Bradyrhizobium diazoefficiens: one gene and its partners. The protein of the gene in region 2 interacts with the protein of the main gene of each other region in a pairwise test. Links are inferred from orthologs where the notes say so. Each region holds a gene or a part of one and is shown on either strand. Other genes may lie near its edges. The genes, in order: dnaE, dnaQ and JJB99_RS04335.

Region 1 (7,056 bases), 3.6 Mb from region 2 along the record:
CCGTGGGATTGCTGACGAACGCCGCCTGGCTTGGCGTGAGCTGCCGACCGGGGTTGGTCTGGATCGTCATCGCCTGCTGCTTGACGGCGGCGGGCACCGGCGTCAGCGCGCCGGCGCGGCCAGCTCCATTCGCCGCGACGACCGTGGCGGCGGCGATATTCCCGGCCGGCGGCGGGGCCGGTGCCTGGTTGATCACGGTATTGATGACGGTGGTGTTGTGGATGTTGTTGAAGATGATGTTGTTCGGCGGCGGTGCGACATAGACCGGCGGGCTGTAGAACGCCGGGATCGGCACGAACACCGGCTGCGGCAGCACGAACAGCCCGACCACGGGCAGCGGCGGCGGCAATACGACAAAGTCCGGCGGCGGCGGCGGGCAGAAATAGACCGGCGGCGGCGGCGGCGGCACGAAGTCGAACACGGGATCGCTGAAATACAGCACGGGACGATCGACGTAGACGATCTCCTCCGGTGGCGGGGGCGGCACGTCATAGTCCATCATCGCGAACGTCGGCGGCGGCTCGAGCGGCGCCGTCAGGATCGCAAGACGTCGTCGTGCATCGCCCGCATGCGGCCCGCGCGGATAACGGCGCAGATAGGACCAGTAGGCATCCGGCGTGTCGGCGCGATAGGTCCGCCGCCAGGTGATCGCCTCACGGCGCGCCGCCACAATCGCCATCACGCGCTTCGCAAGTGGATCGCCGGGATAGGCCGCGAGAAACTCCTCGTAGGCCGGCAGCGTGTCGCGCGCGAGCGCGGCGGCATAGGCGTCCTGCACGCCGAGATCGCGGATCGGCTTGGCGCGGATCGCCGCGACCTGGTCGGGCGCGGCCGCCGGCGGCGGCGCGTCGGGCCCGCGCTCGAAGAATGAGAACTGCGCCGATATCTTCTGCTCGTCCCACGGTACCTGCGCCCCCTTGGAGGCCTCGTTGACGCGCAGGCGGACGCGGTCGAACACCTCCGGCAGCGACAGCCCGCCGGTGCGGATCATCTCGGCGAGCGATTGTGCATAGATGCCATAGGGCCCCGGCTCTTCGGGCGCGACCGTACCCGGCGCTGCGTTGAAGGCGATCAGCATGTTCGGATCGGGCTCGACCAGAGCGAGCCCGCTCGCGATCGGCTGCTGGCCGCCCTCGATGAAGGGCTGCGCGCGCGCTGCGTCGAGCACGATGATGTTGGCCTTGAGCGGGATGGCGGCAAGCTGGCGGGCATAGTCGCTGATGCGCAGCGCCTCGGTCGGGATGTCGGTGTCGCGGCTGATGTTGGTATCGACCGGGATGAAATAGTTCTCGCCGGCCAGCTGCACGCCATAGCCGGACAGATAGATCATCGCGACGGTGCCGGGTCCGGAAGCCTGCGCCTTCTGGATGAAGTCGCGAAAGCTCTTGCGCAGCGTGTCACCGTCGAGATCGCGGGCGCCGACGACGTCGAAGCCCGCCGCCTGCAGCGTCTGCGCAATCAAGCCGGCATCGTTCGCGGTGGTCGCCAAAGGCGACTTGGCGTAAGCGCCGTTGCCGACCACGAGCGCGATGCGCTTTTCCTGCTGCTGCGCACGCGCCTGATCCGGCGCGCCCGCGGCAAGAACCACGATCGGCAGGAGAAGGCAGATGAAGATCTTGAGCGTCCCACGCATGGCTTGTGCCCGCTTTGTCGTTGAGGTGCCAGCGCGCATCAGACACGCAGCCAGCTGAATGGCAATTGAACGAAAGCCCTGAATGACGAAAAGGCTTGGCTAAGGAAGAGCTTGGATTGAGGCGATGCCATGGCCGGCTTTCCGGCCGGCGTCAGCTCCATGTCAGCCTCGTACCGGCAAAACAGCCGCCGCTGCCCCTCTCCAATTTGCGCAGGGTCGCCGCGCCTCGGGGCCTGCAAAGAACCCGGCAGAAGATGACGTTACAGCTGCTGCACGTCCACGACGCCAGCGACCGCCTTGATGGCACCGGCGATCTGCGGCGAGACCTTGAAGCGCCCGGGCAGCTTCATCTCGACCTCGGTCTCGAGATCGAGCATCATCACCAGCGAGACCTCGCCGTCGCCATTGGAGCGCGGCGCGAGGCCGGGGCTGCCGACTTTCGGCGCGGCACCATTGGTGGCCGCCATCTCGGGGCCGGCGAGCCGCTTGGCAATCGAGTCCAGCGGTTTGGTGTCGCGCAGGAAGATGCGCAGGCCCTTCTGCGTCTTGGCGGCGGCATCGTCGAGCGGCTCGGCATGCAGCACGCGGGCGCGGACGTCTTCGCCCTGCAGCTCGGCACCGAGCTGCAGCAGCACGGCCGCGCCCGGCTCCAGCACGTCGCGGTATTGCGCCAGGCCTTCCGAGAACAGCACCGCCTCGAAGTGGCCCGTGGGATCGGAGAGCCCCATGATGCCCATTTTGTTGCCGGTCTTGGTGCGGCGCTCCATGCGCGACACCACGGTGGCGGCGACCTTGCCAGCTGTGGCGCCGGTCTTCACCGCACGCGAGAACTCGGCCCAGCTCTGCACCCGCAGGCGCTTCAGCACGGTGGCGTAGTCGTCGAGTGGATGGCCCGACAGGAAGAAGCCGATCGCGTCGTATTCGCGGCGGAGCTTTTCGGCCGGCAGCCATGGCTCGATCTGCGGCAGCATGATGGTCGGCGCATCGGCCGAGCTGCCGAACATGTCGTTCTGGCCGATGGTCGCGGCTTCGTGCGCGCGCTGGCAGGCGGCGAGGATCGCATCCGCGCCGGCGAAGACGCGCGCGCGGTTCGGCTCCAGCGTGTCGAAGGCGCCGGCCGCAGCTAAGCTCTCGATGATGCGCTTGTTGATCGCGCGCGGCGACACCCGCGCGGCGAAGTCGGCGAGCGAGGTGAACAGCCCCCGCTTGGTGCGCTCCTCGATGATCTGCTCGATCGCCTGAATGCCGACGCCCTTGAGCGCGGCGAGCGCGTAATAGATGACCTTGTCGCCGACCTCGAAGGTCGCCCCCGAGCGGTTGATGTTCGGCGGCTCGACCTTGATGCCGAGGCGCTGCGCCTCGGAGCGGAATTCGGAGAGCTTGTCGGTGTTGTTCAGATCGAGCGTCATCGACGCCGCGATGAACTCGACCGGGTAATGCGCCTTCATGTAGGCGGTGTGGTAGGACACCAGCGCATAGGCCGCCGCGTGGCTCTTGTTGAAGCCGTAGTCGGCGAACTTCGCCAGCAATTCGAAGATGGTCTCGGCCTGGCCCTTCGGCACGCCGTTCTTGACCGCACCGGCGACGAAGATCTCGCGCTGCTTCTCCATCTCGGCGCGGATCTTCTTGCCCATGGCGCGGCGCAAGAGGTCGGCGTCGCCGAGCGAATAGCCCGACATCACCTGCGCGATCTGCATCACCTGTTCCTGGTAGATGATGACGCCGAAGGTCTCCTTCAGGATCGGCTCCAGCACGGGGTGCAGATATTCCGGCTCCTCGTCGCCGTGCTTGCGCGCACAATAGGTCGGGATGTTCGCCATCGGACCCGGGCGATACAGCGCGACCAGCGCGATGATGTCCTCGAAGCGGTCGGGACGCATGTCGACCAATGCGCGCCGCATGCCCTGGCTTTCAACCTGGAACACGCCAACCACCTCGCCGCGTGCCAGCATCTGGTAGCTTTCGGCATCGTCGATCGGCAGCGTGGCGAGATCGACATCGATGCCGCGCGGCTTGAGCAGTTTGCACGCGACGTCGAGCACGGTCAGCGTCTTCAGGCCGAGGAAGTCGAACTTGACGAGGCCCGCCGGCTCCACCCATTTCATGTTGAACTGGGTCACCGGCATGTCGGATTTGGGATCGCGGTAGAGCGGCACCAGCTCGCTTAGCGGGCGATCGCCGATCACGATGCCGGCGGCATGGGTCGAGGCGTGCCGGGTCAGGCCTTCGAGGCGCTGTGCGATGTCGAAGGCGCGCGCGACCACCGGGTCTTCGTCACGGAACGCCTGAAGCTTCGGCTCGCTCTCGATCGCAGCCGCCAGCGTCACCGGCGCGGCCGGATTCTGCGGCACGAGTTTGGTCAGCTTGTCGACCTGGCCGTAGGGCATCTGCAGCACCCGGCCGACGTCGCGCAGCACGCCGCGCGCCTGCAGCGTGCCGAACGTGATGATCTGCGCGACCTGGTCGCGGCCGTAGCGCTGCTGCACGTAACTGATCACCTCGCCGCGGCGGTCCTGGCAGAAGTCGATGTCGAAGTCCGGCATCGAGACGCGTTCGGGATTGAGGAAGCGCTCGAACAGCAGGCCGAACTTGATCGGGTCGAGGTCGGTGATGGTCAGCGCCCAGGCGACCAGCGAGCCGGCGCCGGAGCCGCGGCCCGGCCCGACCGGGATTCCTTGCGACTTCGCCCATTTGATGAAGTCGGACACGATTAGGAAGTAGCCCGCATATTTCATGCGGGTAATGACGTCGAGCTCGAAAGCCAGCCGCTTGGCGTAGGTTTCCTCCGTCGTGCCCTGCGACAGGCCGTGCACGCGCAGGCGGTTGGCGAGCCCCTCCTCTGCCTGCCGCTTCAGCTCGGCCGCCTCGACCGCGGCCGCATCGGAGCTGCCGGCCGCGCCGACGGTGAAGAACGGCAGGATCGGCTTGCGCGTCATCGGGCGGAACGAGCAGCGCTCGGCGATCTCGACCGTGGAAGCCAGCGCCTCCGGAATGTCGGCGAACAGCACCGCCATCTCGGCGCGGGTCTTGAAGCGGTGATCGGGGGTGAGCTGCACGCGATCGGTCTCGGCGATCAGCCGGCCGCCGGCGATGCATAAGAGCGCATCATGGGCCTCGTAATCATCGGTCGAGGCGAAATACGGCTCGTTGGTCGCGACCAGCGGCAGGCCTTTTGCGTAGGCGATGTCGATCAGCCCGCTCTCGATGCGCCGCTCCTTGTCGATATTGTGGCGCTGCAATTCGATGTAGAACCGGTCGCCGAACAGCCCGGCCAGACGCTCGCAGCGCGCGGCGGCGAGTTCGGCATAGCCGCCGGCCAGCGCCAGCGAGATCGGTCCGTCGGGGCCGCCGGTGAGCGCGATCAGGCCTTCGGTCTCGTTCTCGAGCCAATCGAATTTGATGAACGGCGCATGGCTGTCCGGCGATTCGAGGAACGCGCGCGAGTTCAGCCGCATCAGGCTGCGATAGCCGCGCTCCTGCGCCGCCAGCAGCACCACGCGCGAGGGGCCCATCGCATTGCGCGCGGTCGGATCCTGGTCGCCGAAATCGATCGCGAGCTCGCAGCCGACGATCGGCTGGATGCCGGAGCCCGCCATCTTGTCGGAGAATTCCAGCGCGCCGAACAGATTGTCGGTGTCGGTCAGCGCTAAGGCCGGCTGGTGGTCTTTCTTCGCGAGCTCGGCGAGCTTGGCGATCTTGATCGAGCCCTTGAGCAGCGAATAGGCCGAGTGAACGTGAAGGTGGACAAATCCGGCGCTCGGCATGGTCGCGTGACGGCCTCTTGCAGATGAGATGGGGCGGTCGTCCGCACCGGAGGCATCCTGCACTCGCCCGGCCGACTCGCCCCACAATGGTGGGGGCTCGCCGCGTCAGAGTCCACGCCGCAGCCGCCAATCGGCGGCCTCATCCCGCTTTTCCCCAACGCGGCGCCAAAGGGGGACTAGAGGGGCACGGCTGACTACAGCTGTGGAATCACCTGCGCCCAGATCGCGATCATCCCGACGAACAGCGTGATCGACGCCAGTGCGGCGGCTTCTTCCACGAAAATCCTGAACATGGTCTCGCTCCCTTGCTAGAACGTATGAAGAACATTGTTCTCATTTCGTTCTCAGGAGTCAAGCCATCTGAACCATCCCGCGAGAGAATGGTTAGCTAGCTGAATTCGAACAATAAAAAAGCCCCGGCGCGAGGCCGGGGCTTTTCGACGACCGCTCCTTATGGGGCGATCAGTCTCAGTACCTGCCGATCATCGGGCCGCCGAACTTGTAGTTCAGGCGGACGAGACCCATGTCGACGTCCTGCTTGATGTGGTCGACGGCACCACTGGCGAAGGTGACGTCCTTGCCGCCCAGGAAGATGTGGTTGTACTCGACGCCAACCGACCAGTTCGGCGCGAAGCCCACTTCGAGGCCGGCACCGACCGTGCCGCCCCAACGGGTCGCGCTCGCCGAGTCGAAGCTCGCCCCAGCGGCGGTGAAGACGTCATACTTGCTGCCGACAACCGCCGCGCCGCCCTTCACATAAGCGAGCACGTTGTTCCAGGCGTAGCCGACCTGGCCGGTGATCAGACCGAACGAGTCGATCTTGGTGCGATTGCGGAAGCCGGTCACAGCACTGATGTTGTCGCCCGTGAAGTCGGCCCAGTTGCCCTGGCCTTCCACGCCGAACACCCACTGGCCGGACTGCATGCGATAACCGACCTGACCACCGACGGTGCCGCCGGTCGCATCGTGCGAACCTTCCGGACCGAAGCCGACGAGATCCCAACTGGTGTGCGACGAGGCGCCGCCGCCGTTGATACCGATGTAGAAGCCGCTCCAATCGTAGACCGCGGCGATCGCCGCCGGCGGAGCCTTGGTGTAGGGCCGCGCCGCGAGGTCAGCAGCCACAGCCGGCGCAGCCGCACTGAGCGCGACGAAGCTCACAGCAGCAAGCAACAAATTCTTGTTCATTTGATTCCCGTTCCAGTTTCTTCAGTAGGCCCCCGGGCCGTGGTGTCGTCTTAGCAGTGATCGACGGAATTGCTGTAACCTCGACGCAACAGTCAGGGCCAAAGGCCCCTGCTGCGTTAACGGATGTTTAGCAGCGCGCGCCAGAAACCCTTTGAAACAAGAGTTTTCTGCAGTTCCAATGTCTTCTGCACGAGATACAGTGCGTGGGCGCGCAACAACGTCGCGCGCACATTCGCGTGATTGGAGAACCGAAATGCGTGGACGAATCGCCCTCCCAATTGTCGCCACATTTTCGCTCGCTCTCGCCACATTCGCGCTCGGCGCAAGCACGCCCGCGCGCGCCTTCGGCACCAATCATGCGTTCTGCCTGACGGGCGATGAATGGCCGGGACTGAGCAATTGCAGGTTCGACAGTTACACGCAGTGTCAAGCGAGCGCATCGGGTCGCGCGCTGACTTGCATCGCTAATCC
Region 2 (5,885 bases):
CGGGCGCTTATCGGCGGCGAAATCCTTCACCCAGCGCGAAAAAAAGCCGTGGACCGCGGACATCGCCAGAACCAGTGCCAGTTTTACGTGCAGCCAACCGAAGGTGAACCAATGGCCGGACCAGGCGAGATAGAGCCCGGCGAGCCAGGTCATGCCCATCGCCGGATTGATGATCGCCTTGAGCAGCCGGCGCTCCATGACCTTGAACGTTTCCGACTGCTTCGAGCCGACCTCGGCCTCGCAGTGATAGACGAACAGCCTCGGCAAATAGAGCATGCCCGCCATCCAGGCGATGACAGCGATCACGTGCAGCGCCTTGATCCAGAGATAGACGTCTTCGAACATGTTCTGCGCCCGGATGTCTGCCCAGCTTTGGGAACGCTGGGGATAGTAAGAACCCGTTAAGGTCTCACCCTGCACACATATCCGTCCGGTGCGCCTTCCTCAAATCTAGAATCTTAGATTCTTAAAGGTTTGAGTCTGAGTGACCGTGGATTGGACTCATGCAATGCAGTCCGCCACTTCACGCGCGCTTGTTCACATCCTTCAACATATCCCCGCCAGCCCATGCCGGCTGCGATAAGTCCGTCAGCTTCAAGGGCTTGCAGGTTTCTATCGGCAGCTTATCAAGGCGGTTGTCCGCGCAATCCCGTTTGCCCCTCGGCACGGCGCCGGACTTGTTCTGATGGGCACTGGTGTGAAGAAAATCGGCACTTGTCCCGTCCCTGGTGTCGCACATCCCTTTCCGAGGGGTTAAGGTCCACAGAAATCCACAAACCACACCGTCCTCATACAAAGAGTTTTTGTGCCGACCTCGAACAATTATTTCCATCTGCACCTCGTGTCCGACTCCACCGGCGAGACGCTGATCACCGTCGCGCGCGCCGTTGCCGCGCAGTACGCCAATGTGACCCCGGTCGAGCATGTCTATCCGTTGGTGCGCAGCCAGAAGCAGCTCGATCGCGTGCTCGACGAGATCGAGGAAGCGCCGGGCATCGTGCTGTTCACTTTGCTGGAGAAGGATCTGGTCTCCAGGCTCGAGGACAAGTGCAAGGCGATCAATGTTCCGAGCCTGTCGATCATCGGCCCGGTGATGCAGCTGTTCGAGGCCTATCTTGGCGCTGCGACCACGGGCCGCGTCGGCGCCCAGCACGTCCTTAATGCGGAATATTTCAAGCGCATCGACGCACTGAACTACACGATGATCCATGACGACGGCCAGCATGTCGAAGGGCTCGAGGAGGCCGACGTGGTGCTGGTCGGCGTGTCCCGCACATCGAAGACGCCGACGTCGATTTATCTCGCCAATCGCGGCATCCGCACCGCCAACGTGCCGTTGGTTCCCGGCATTCCGGTGCCGGCGCAACTGGAAACGCTGACGCGGCCGCTGGTGGTGAGCCTGCATGCCACGCCGGAACGCCTGATCCAGATCCGCCAGAACCGTCTGCTCTCGATGGGCGCCGATTCCGGCAGCGACACCTACACCGACAGGCAGTCGGTCACCGAGGAGGTCGCGTTTGCGCGCAAGCTGAGCGCCAAGCATGATTGGCCGCTGCTGGACGTCACGCGGCGCTCGATCGAGGAAACCGCCGCGGCGATCATGAAGCTCTACAGCGATCGCCAGCGCAACCGGCCGTCGGAATAGTTTCGCGATGGGTCTGTGGCTCGGCAAGACTGCGTTGATCCTGGCCTCGCAAAGCAGTGCGAGAAAGATGCTGCTGGCCAATGCCGGGCTTGAATTCAAGGCGGTCACGGCCGACATCGACGAGCGCGGCGTTCAGGCTGCGTCCAAGCTGTCGAACCCGCGCGAGATCGGCCTGCTGCTGGCGCGTGAGAAGGCGAAGGCGGTTTCACTCAATCATGCCGGAAGCTATGTGATCGGCGCCGACCAGACGCTGGCGCTCGGGAATCGTCTCTTCAACAAGCCCGCCGGCCACACTGAGGCGCTGGCGCAGCTGCGTGATCTCGCCGGCAACAGCCATGAGCTGAATTCCGCTGTCGCCGTGGCACGTGATGGCAAGATCGTTTTCGAGGACGTCTCGGTGGCCCGCATGACCATGCGGAAAATGACGGAGGCTGAGCTTTCGGCCTATCTCGACGCTGCCGGCGAGGCCGTCACGACCAGCGTCGGTGCCTACCAGCTCGAAGGTCTCGGCATTCACCTGTTCGAGCGCATCGAGGGCGACCATTTCACCATTCTCGGCCTGCCACTACTGCCGCTGCTTGCGTTCCTGAGGAACGAGCATCTAATTGCAGTGTAGACAATCAATATGGCTTGCAAGTTGGCTTGGCGCTGATGCGGATCCTTGGACTGACCGGCTCGATCGGGATGGGCAAATCCACCACCGCGAAACTGTTCGCGGAGGCCGGCGTGCCCGTCTACGACGCCGATGCCGCGGTCCATCAGCTCTATGAAGGCGAGGCCGCTCCGGCGATCGAGGCCGCCTTCCCCGGCACCACCGTGAACGGCAAGGTCGATCGGTCGAAGCTGTCGACACGCGTGGTGCACGATTCCGCCGCGATCAAGCAACTCGAGCAGATCGTTCACCCGATGCTCGGCGCCTCCCGGCAAAAATTCTTCGCCGACGCGGAAGCGGCCGGGGCGCCGGTCGTGGTGTTGGACATCCCGCTGCTGTTCGAGACCGGCGGCGAAAAGCGCGTCGACGCCGTCGTCGTGGTCTCGACATCGCCGGAACTTCAGCGTGAGCGGGTGCTGGCGCGGGGCACGATGGACGAGGCCAAGCTCGACGCCATCATCGCCAAGCAGACGCCGGACGCCGAGAAACGCAAGCGCGCCGATTTCGTGGTGGATACCTCGCACGGACTTGAACCGGTGCGCGCGCAAATCGCGCACATCCTGGCCGAGGTCGTTAAGATGCCGCAGCGGCGAGCCTGATTCGCCGACTTACAAGGCTTCTTGCACGGCGCCCTCAATCATGCGTGAAATCGTTCTCGACACCGAAACCACCGGCCTCGATCCGCTCCGCGGCGATCGCCTGGTCGAAATCGGCTGCGTCGAGATCTTCAACCGCATGCCGACCGGACAGACGTATCACGTCTACATCAACCCCGAGCGGGACATGCCAGCGGAAGCCTTCGCGGTGCATGGGCTGTCGGCCGAATTTCTCTCGACCAAGCCGCTGTTCCACGAGGTCGCCGACGCGTTTCTGGAATTCATCGGCGATGCGCCGCTGGTGATCCACAACGCCTCGTTCGACATCAGCTTCATCAATGCCGAGCTCGACCGCATCAAGCGCGCCGCGATCCCGCGCGAGCGGCTGGTCGACACGCTGCTGCTGGCGCGGCGCAAGCATCCCGGCGTGTCGAACCGGCTCGACGATCTCTGCTCGCGCTATGCGATCGACAACTCGCACCGCACCAAGCACGGCGCGCTGCTCGATGCCGAACTGCTGGCCGAAGTCTATGTCGATCTGGTCGGCGCGCGGCAGTCGCAGCTGTTGCTGGCTTCGGAAGGCGAAGCGATTAGAGTCAGCGCGACTGGCGATGCACCGCGGCGGCAGCGGCTGGTGCCGCTTGCGCCGCGGATTTCGGAGGCCGAGCGCGAGGCCCACAAGGCCTTTATCGCAACGCTCGGCGACAAGGCGATCTGGAACGAGTACCTCGCCGCTCCACCAGCCATTGCGGCCGGCTAGGCTCGCAGGGTTAAGCCTGGCCGGGCTGAGCGCCCTGGGCGGCCATTTGCCGCTCCATGTTCTGGCGGTAGAGGCCGACGAAGTCGACCGGATCCAGCATCAGCGGCGGGAACCCGCCGTCGCGCACCGCGGTCGCGATGATCTCGCGGGCGAACGGGAACAGCAGCCGCGGGCATTCGATCATGACCAGCGGATGCAGGTTCTCCTGCGGCACGTTGACGATGCGGAACACGCCGGCATAGGCGAGCTCGAACGAGAACATCACCTTGCCGGCGGTCTCGGCCTTGCCCTCGACCGACAGCGTCACCTCGTACTCGTGTTCGCTGAGGTTGTTGGCGCTGACGTTGATCTGGATGTTGATCTGCGGCTGCTGGCCCTGGGACTGGAGCGAGCCAGGGGCGTTCGGATTTTCGAACGAGAGGTCCTTGGTATATTGCGCCAGCACGTTGAGCTGGGGAGCCTGGGCCGCCTCGGGAGGGGTGCCGTTACCGTTGGTCATGAAAGTCTCTCCTTACCCGATTGGGGCTGAATTTCGCGGCGGTTGGCTAACATAGGGCCGCCTCGTTCCACAAGGACGAACGGTCCCGGATGGGGCATCCGGCCCGCGCCCACAACTGTGACGTTCGACCCGGCCTTCCGGCGAAATTGCGCCTTAAACGATTGAAGACGCGCGATTTCCGGGCACGATCGGGTTTCCCCTTAAGCATAAAACGCGCTACACTCTCCGCTGTGCCAAAAGGCGCCATTGGCCGGGCAAGATTTCGTGCCTACATCCCACGGACCTGACGCGGACCCAAAATGGTGATGTGGACTTGCCGTTCCCATATGGAACGGTCTACTGGCCGGATCGATTTTCCCGGCGACGGTCCTTCGGGACGCTCCTTCTAGTTCTAGCGAAGACCAGAAAGCGAATACGACGTGGACATCTACACCATCATCTTCCTGGCGCTGGCGGTCTTTATCTTTCTGAGGCTGCGCAGCGTGCTGGGGCAGCGCACGGGCAACGAGCGGCCGCCGTTCGACCGCAACGCGCTCCAGGGCGCCCAGGACAAGAACGTCGTGACCATGCCGGGCAAGGTGATCGACCAGGCGCCACTGGCGCCGGCGGCCGAGCCGGCCCCGCCTTCTGATCGCTGGAAGGGCCTGACTGAACCGGGCACCGCGCTGGCCCAGGGTCTCGATGCCATCGCCGAGAGGGATTCCACCTTCGACCCGCGCCATTTCATCTCGGGTGCCCGCGGCGCCTATGAGATGATCGTGCTGGCCTTTGCCAATGGCGATCGCCGCGCCCTGCGCGACCTCTTGTCGTCGGAGGTCTATGAGAGCTTCGATGCCGCGATCAAGGAGCGCGAGAAGAACGAGCAGAAGACCGAGACGCGCTTCGTCTCGATCGACAAGGCCGAGCTCGTCGGCGCCGAGTTGCGCGACCGTACCGCCCAGCTCACCGTGCGCTTCGTCTCGCAGATGATCTCGGCGACCCGCGACAAGACCGGCACCATCGTCGACGGCAGCGCCGACACGGTCGCCGACATCACCGACATCTGGACTTTCGCCCGCGACATCACCTCTCGCGATCCGAACTGGAAGCTGGTTGGCACCGGAAGCGCGAATTAAGACCTTTCTGAAGACCAGCGCGACGGCGCTTTGCGCAGGTGTCGTCGTGCTGTCGTCGTTTTCGCTCGGCGCCGAGGCGGCGCGGCGCCACTATCGCAGCCATCACCATCATCTCCCGCAAATGGCCGCCACTCCTGCGCGGGCCTTGCCCTATCCCCAGCTTCCGCTGCCGTTCGAGATTCCCGGTGCGCAATATCTGCCGTTGACGTGGGCCGACGTGAAGGGCTGGAGCGACGACGATCATCTCGCCGCCTACAGGACGTTCCGCGCCAGTTGCCGGTCGATCAATGCGCAGGCGGGCGCGCCTGAGCCGAAGGCGCTCGGCGGCTCGCTGAGCGAGCCGTGCAAGGTCGCCAAATCGCTCGAGCTCAGCGATGACGCGAAGGCAAAGGCGTTCTTCGAGCAGAATTTCGCGCCGCTGCGCATCTCGCGCCTGGGCGAGCCCGACGGTTTCGTTACCGGCTATTACGAGCCGGTGCTGGAGGGATCGCGCACGCAGACCGACGTCTACAACGTGCCGGTCTATCGCCGTCCGTCGAACCTGTTCGTGCGCGGCTACAAGCAGGATTCGGTCAGCCTGCCCAACAAGGGCCCGGTGTACCGCAAGATCGGCCGCCG
Region 3 (5,914 bases), 620 kb from region 2 along the record:
TCGCGGGATATTGGTCGGCCTTCTCAGCAAGGCCCACCTTGGCAAGCTGCGCACGCGCGAGCTTTTCGGCGTCAGCCTTGGCCATCCGCCGCACGGTGACTGGCCCCTCCATCACGTTCTGAAGCGTCGTCATGTGCGGGAACAGATTGAAATGCTGAAACACCATCCCTGTGGTGGCGCGAAATTTGGCCAGCGTCCTCACGTCCGGCGGCTTGGTGCCTTCCCCGAACCGGAAGTGCGTGTCGCCGACGCGAACGCTGCCGCCGTCGGGCACGACCAGCAGATTGATGCAGCGGAGCAGCGTCGACTTGCCCGAGCCTGATGGCCCGATCAGCGCGACGACGCCGCCCTTGGCGACGTCGAGATTGATGTTCTTGAGGACCTCGTTGCTGCCAAAGCTCTTGCGAAGGCTGCGGATCTCGATCTTCAAAGTGTTGTTGGACGTCTCGTTCATTCGCCGACCGCCAGTTGCTTCTCGCCGCGGCGGACGATGATGGTGAGCGGAATCAGGATCGCCGCATAGGCGACCGCGACCGCGGTGTAGGTCTCCAGCGGCCGGTAGCTGTCATGGGCCGCGACCTGGCTTTGATAAACGAGGTCAGGCACCGCCAGCACCGAGACCAGCGAGGTGTTCTTGAACTGGATGATCGACTGGTTCATCAGCGCCGGGATCATGCGCTTGATCGCCTGTGGCAGCACAATGCGCCGCATCGTCTGTCCCGGCGTCATGCCGAGCGCGGCGCCGGCTTCGGACTGGCCGCGGTCGATCGAGACGATGCCGCCGCGGATGATCTCCGAGTAGAACGAGCCGCCATAGAGCGACAGGGCCAGCGCGGAGGCCGTGATCGGCGTCATCTCGACACCGGCGAGGATCGGCAGCGCGTAATAGAACCAGATCAGCTGCACCAGGATCGGCGTGCAGCGGAACGCCTCGATGAAGGTGAGGGCGAGGAGGCGCACCGCCTTGAAGCGCGACAGGCTGCCGAACGCGCCGAACAGGCCGAAGACGAGGCCGAGCACCACGATGACCACGGTGAAGCCGACGGTGACGCCGAGCCCGTTAAGGAAGAGCCAGCGATAGCTCCAGAGAATGCCGAAGTCCCACTGATACATACTCTTTCGGACCTCAGTCGCGTAATGGCTTGGAAAGTTCGAGCCGCGCGCTCGCTGCACCTCTCCCGCTTGCGGGAGAGGTCGGCGCGAAGCGCCGGGTGAGGGCTCTCTCCTCTTGGGGAATCTCCCTAGAGGAGACACCCTCACCCCAGCCCTCTCCCGCAAGCGGGAGAGGGAGTGGAGCGGCGCGCGCGGATCGAGACTGCCCCAAGTTTGCGATACCTTACAGCGAAACGCCCGGCGGAATGTCTGCTTCCGTCACGCCCACCAGCTCCATGTTGGTGATGATCGCATTGCGGATGAAGCCGAGGCCCTTGTTGAAGTCGATCCAGGTGTTGACGTAGTCGCGGAACGTCTTGTCGGTCTCGCGGCGGAAGCCGGCGTTCGACGTCGTCGCGAAGATCGGCGTCGGCAGCACGAACTGGCCGAGCGACGGGTTCTTCTTCAGCACGGTCAGCGACAGCATGGTGATCAGGCACTGCGCGTCGACGCGGCCGGTCTGCAGCGCGGCGGTGGCATCGTCGGCGGTCTTCAGCCGCGAGATCTGCGCCTTCGGCGTCAGGCGGCTGACGACCTGGTCGTGCGAGGAGCCCTGGTCGACCGCGATCTTGATGTCGGGCGAGTTCAGCTCGGCCCAGCTTTTCGGCTTGAAGTCCTTCTTGCAGAGAATGCCAAAGGCGTTGTTGAACACCGGCACCGAGAAATCGACCACCAGCGCGCGCTTCGGCGTCGGGTTGAGCCCGAAGAAGATATCAATCTTGTTGGACTGCAGGTCGAGTACCGAATTGCCCCAGGTGGTTTCGGTGATCTCGAGCTCGGCCTCCATGTCGTCGGCGAGCCCCTTGGCGATATCGATGTAGAAGCCTTTCCACTGGCCGCTGGAAAGATCCTTCATGTAATAGGGCGCGCCGCCGCCGACCGCGCCGATCCGCATCTTCTTGGTGCGGCGGATGCGGGCGAAGGTTGACTCGTTGGGATCGGCCGTCTGGGCCACGGCCGGAGAGGCGAGCGCGGCCGCGGTCATCGCGCCAAGTCCGACAATCGATGCGACATCACGACGTGTAACCATTGGGATCAATCGCTTTTCTGGTTGGATGGAGTTCCAGCAGCGTTCTTAGCAAGGCGGTCCCATCAGCGAAAGCACAGCCTATCGGCTGGGCAGACCCGGATTTGCCCGGATGCTGGGCAAACCCCGACGGCTTGAGCCGATACTCGCTTGCTTTCCCGCTCTTTTGGCCCCAAATAGGGACCGGGAGATTGGCGGTGGACGAGCCACTCGCCAACCGGGTCAGGTCCGGAAGGAAGCAGCCCTAACGAGGTCCGGATCGGGTCGCTCGTCAGTCTCCTACCTGTTTTTCCGAGCGAATTGCGCCGGCGGGCCTCCGCCAGCGCGCTCCTTTCCGCAAAAGCCGGCCGAGAGACATTCCATTGCGGATCGACCGATGACTGAAGCTGGCGCCCCTCCCAACTCTGATAGCGCCGGCCAGGCAACGCCCTACCGGGTTCTGGCGCGCAAATATCGCCCCTCCTCTTTTGACGATCTGATCGGCCAGGAGGCCGTGGTCCGCACCGTCTCCAATGCGTTCGAGACCGGACGGATTCCGCAGGCCTGGATTCTCACGGGTGTCCGCGGTGTCGGCAAGACCACCACGGCGCGCATCCTGGCCCGTGCGCTCAACTACGAGATGCCGGATGGTTCGGTGAAGGGGCCGACCATTCACATGCCGACCTTGGGCGTGCATTGCCAGGCCATCATGGAAAGCCGGCACATGGACGTGCTGGAGATGGACGCGGCCTCGCACACTGGCGTTGACGACGTCCGCCAGATCAATGACAGCGTGCGCTATGCTCCCGCCAGCGCCCGCTACAAGGTCTACATCATCGACGAAGTCCACATGTTGTCGACGGCGGCGTTCAACGCCTTCCTGAAGACGCTGGAGGAGCCGCCCGAGCACGCCAAGTTCGTGTTCGCGACGACCGAGATCCGCAAAGTTCCGGTCACCGTGCTGTCGCGCTGCCAGCGCTTCGACCTGCGCCGCGTCGACGCGGATGTGCTGATGAAGCACCTCGCCAATATCGCTGCGAAGGAAAGCGTCGAGATCGAGCCGGAAGCGCTCGGCATCATCGCGCGTGCCGCGGAAGGCTCCGTGCGCGACTCTCTGTCGCTGCTGGACCAGGCGATCGCGCATGCGGCCGGTGCCGTGAAGGCCGATGCGGTCAGGCAGATGCTGGGCCTCGCCGACCGCACCCGCGTCATCGACCTCTTCGATTCGCTGGCGCGCGGCGACATTGCTGCCGCGTTCAAGGAGTTCCGCGACCAGTATGACGTCGGGGCCGATCCGATCGTCGTGCTCTCGGATCTCGCCGAATTCGTCAATTTCGTCACCCGCGTCAAGATCGTGCCGGCGACCGCCGATAACGTCGCCTATGGCGAGACCGAGCGCGTGCGCGCGCGGGATTTTGCCGCGAAGATCTCGATGCGCGTGCTGTCGCGGATGTGGCAGATGCTGCTCAAGGGCATCACCGAGGTGCAAGCCGCGACGCGTCCCGCCGCAGCCGCCGAGATGGTGCTGGTGCGCATCGCCTATGTCGCTGATCTCCCGACGCCAGATGAAGCGATTCGGATGCTGGAGCAGAACGGCGGCGGCTCGCCGGTCGTGAGCGGCGGCAGCGCCGCGCGCGCCAGCGGTCCGTCCGCACCGGCGGCCTCCGCGGCGCCGGTTGCGTCTGCCGCGCCTGTTCGCATGCCGACCTCGTCACCGACTGCGTTCGGCGGCGGCGGCGCCCGGCCGCAGATGGCGGCGCCCGCGCCGGATCCGCAAAGTGCGGCACCGCAGCTGCGCATCACCAGCTTCACCCAGCTCGTCGCGCTCGCCGGGCAGAAGCGCGATCTCATGACCAAGGGCGCACTCGAAGGCGACATGCGCCTCGTCCGGTTCGAGGAGGGCCGGCTGGAGGTGGCGCTCGAGCCGAACGCCTCCAAGACCATGATCTCGGAGCTCGCCAAGAAATTCGAGCTCTGGACCGGCCGCCGCTGGACGGTGATCGTCTCCAACGAGCAGGGCCAGCCGACGCTGCGTTCGGTGAACCAGGCGGCGAAGCAGGAGCATGCACGCACCGCCGAGGCCGATCCGCGCGTGCAGGAGGTGCTGTCGCGCTTCCCGGGATCGAAGGTCGTCGAGGTCCGCAGGCTTGCCCCCGAGACGCCGGAATCCAATATTAACGCGGACTATGGCAGTGACGATCCGCCCGACGGTTCCGATACCGACGACGATCTCTGAGCCAGTTTTGAGGACAAGCACCCATGGCTGATTTTCTCGGCATGATGAAGCAGGCGGCGCAGCTGCAATCCAAGATGCAGGAGATGCAGGAGCAGCTCGCCAACGTCGAAGTCGAGGGCATCTCGGGCGGCGGTCTCGTCGCCGTGCGTATGACCGCGAAGATGGACGTGAAGGGCGTGAAGATCGATCCCTCGCTGATGAAGGCCGAAGAGCGCGAGGTGCTGGAAGATCTGCTCGTTACCGCCTTGAGCGATGCCCGCCGCAAGGCGGAGGCGGCGATGCAGGAGAAGATGCAGTCGCTCACCGGCGGGCTCGGCCTGCCGCCGGGGCTGTTCGGCCAGTAAGATGGGCGCGGTTGCAGGTCCTGAAATTGAGCGGCTGGTCCAGCTTCTGGCGCGGCTGCCGGGCCTCGGTCCGCGTTCGGCGCGGCGCGCGGCGCTGCATCTGATCAAGAAGCGCGAAGCGCTGATGATGCCCCTGTCCTCGGCCTTGCAGGTCGCGCTCGACAAGGTCGAGGTCTGCAAGACCTGCGGCAACATCGACACGCAAAATCCCTGCACCGTCTGCACCGATCCGAGGCGCGATCCCTCTATCATCGTCGTCGTCGCCGATGTCGCCGATCTCTGGGCGCTGGAGCGGGCCAACGCGACCCAGGGTCGCTATCACGTGCTGGGTGCGACCTTGTCGCCGCTCGACGGCGTCGGCCCGCAGGACCTCACCATCGATGCGCTGGTGGCGCGCGCGCATGCGGCCGAGGTGCACGAGATCATTCTGGCGCTGAATGCGACCGTCGACGGCCAGACCACGGCGCACTACATCACCGACCTGCTTCAGGACGCCAACGTAAAAGTAACCCGACTCGCGCACGGTGTGCCCGTCGGCGGCGAGCTTGATTATCTCGATGAAGGTACGCTATCGGCCGCCATGCGGCAGCGGACGCTGTTCTAGCCATCCAGACTTTACGGAACGGACGACATGACGAAACTTTTCGCCACACGATTGGCTTTGGTCGCGACGATGATAACGCTGGTGACCCCGGCCGTCTCCGCGCAACGGGACGACGAGGCGCCGCCGGCGCCCAAGCCCGGCAAGCCGATCAACAATGGCGACGTGCTTTCGGGCGAGCTGAATGCACTGAAAGTGCGTGACGTCAAGAACGGTGGCAAGCGGATCGCGACCTATCAGATCACCTCCGAGCCGCGCCGCCTGCCGGCGCCGAACGGGCTGTGCAATCTCGAGACCGGCCCTGAGACCTTCCAGCTCGTCACCTCCAGCGACGCGCAGGCCGCACAGCTGAAATCGTTCGTCGGCAAGGCGATCTCGGTCAAGGTCGATGAGGTCGCCTGCGCCAGCGATCCCGGCCAGATGAGCGAGGCCGTGGTGACGAAATGGAGTTTGATCAGGAAGCAGTAGGAGGCGCGACGGCTCTCTCGGCCGTCATTGCGGGGAGCCCTTGCGACGAAGCAATCCCAACTATTTCCGCAGCGGCAGTCTGGATTGCTTCGCTTCGCGCGCAATGA

The links.
Region 1: the proteins of dnaQ (region 2) and dnaE interact in binary tests that used the Escherichia coli proteins (3 or more experiments, as listed by UniProt). The link is inferred for Bradyrhizobium diazoefficiens from one-to-one orthologs.
Region 3: the proteins of dnaQ (region 2) and JJB99_RS04335 interact in binary tests that used the Escherichia coli proteins (3 or more experiments, as listed by UniProt). The link is inferred for Bradyrhizobium diazoefficiens from one-to-one orthologs.

Annotation. Positions count from the first base shown.
Region 1 is NZ_CP067100.1:3,875,285-3,882,340, reverse strand. Bases 1,694-5,785 are described here. They hold dnaE (DNA polymerase III subunit alpha), read right to left. Parts: upstream 5,398-5,785; coding sequence 1,894-5,397; downstream 1,694-1,893. Also shown: JJB99_RS18385 (caspase family protein), read right to left, coding at 1-1,633; JJB99_RS18375 (outer membrane protein), read right to left, coding at 5,866-6,585; JJB99_RS18370 (DUF3551 domain-containing protein), read left to right, coding at 6,839-7,056. UniProt on the Escherichia coli protein: DNA polymerase III is a complex, multichain enzyme responsible for most of the replicative synthesis in bacteria. This DNA polymerase also exhibits 3' to 5' exonuclease activity. The alpha chain is the DNA polymerase catalytic subunit.
Region 2 is NZ_CP067100.1:301,329-307,213, reverse strand. The notes cover bases 1,874-4,794. They hold dnaQ (DNA polymerase III subunit epsilon), read left to right. Parts: upstream 1,874-2,936; coding sequence 2,937-3,653; downstream 3,654-4,794. Other genes in these bases: JJB99_RS01380 (Tim44/TimA family putative adaptor protein), read left to right, coding at 4,572-4,794; secB (protein-export chaperone SecB), read right to left, coding at 3,664-4,152; coaE (dephospho-CoA kinase), read left to right, coding at 2,297-2,896; JJB99_RS01400 (Maf family nucleotide pyrophosphatase), read left to right, coding at 1,874-2,261. Outside these bases: protoporphyrinogen oxidase HemJ, read right to left, coding at 1-345; JJB99_RS01405 (pyruvate, water dikinase regulatory protein), read left to right, coding at 806-1,645; more of JJB99_RS01400, read left to right, coding at 1,653-1,873; more of JJB99_RS01380, read left to right, coding at 4,795-5,267; mltA (murein transglycosylase A), read left to right, coding at 5,245-5,885. UniProt on the Escherichia coli protein: DNA polymerase III is a complex, multichain enzyme responsible for most of the replicative synthesis in bacteria. The epsilon subunit contain the editing function and is a proofreading 3'-5' exonuclease.
Region 3 is NZ_CP067100.1:923,462-929,375, forward strand. What follows is about bases 2,025-4,974. They hold JJB99_RS04335 (DNA polymerase III subunit gamma/tau), read left to right. Parts: upstream 2,025-2,555; coding sequence 2,556-4,394; downstream 4,395-4,974. Other genes in these bases: JJB99_RS04325 (transporter substrate-binding domain-containing protein), read right to left, coding at 2,025-2,182; JJB99_RS04340 (YbaB/EbfC family nucleoid-associated protein), read left to right, coding at 4,418-4,738; recR (recombination mediator RecR), read left to right, coding at 4,740-4,974. Also shown: JJB99_RS04315 (amino acid ABC transporter ATP-binding protein), read right to left, coding at 1-454; JJB99_RS04320 (amino acid ABC transporter permease), read right to left, coding at 451-1,113; more of JJB99_RS04325, read right to left, coding at 1,337-2,024; more of recR, read left to right, coding at 4,975-5,342; JJB99_RS04350 (hypothetical protein), read left to right, coding at 5,370-5,807. UniProt on the Escherichia coli protein: Part of the beta sliding clamp loading complex, which hydrolyzes ATP to load the beta clamp onto primed DNA to form the DNA replication pre-initiation complex.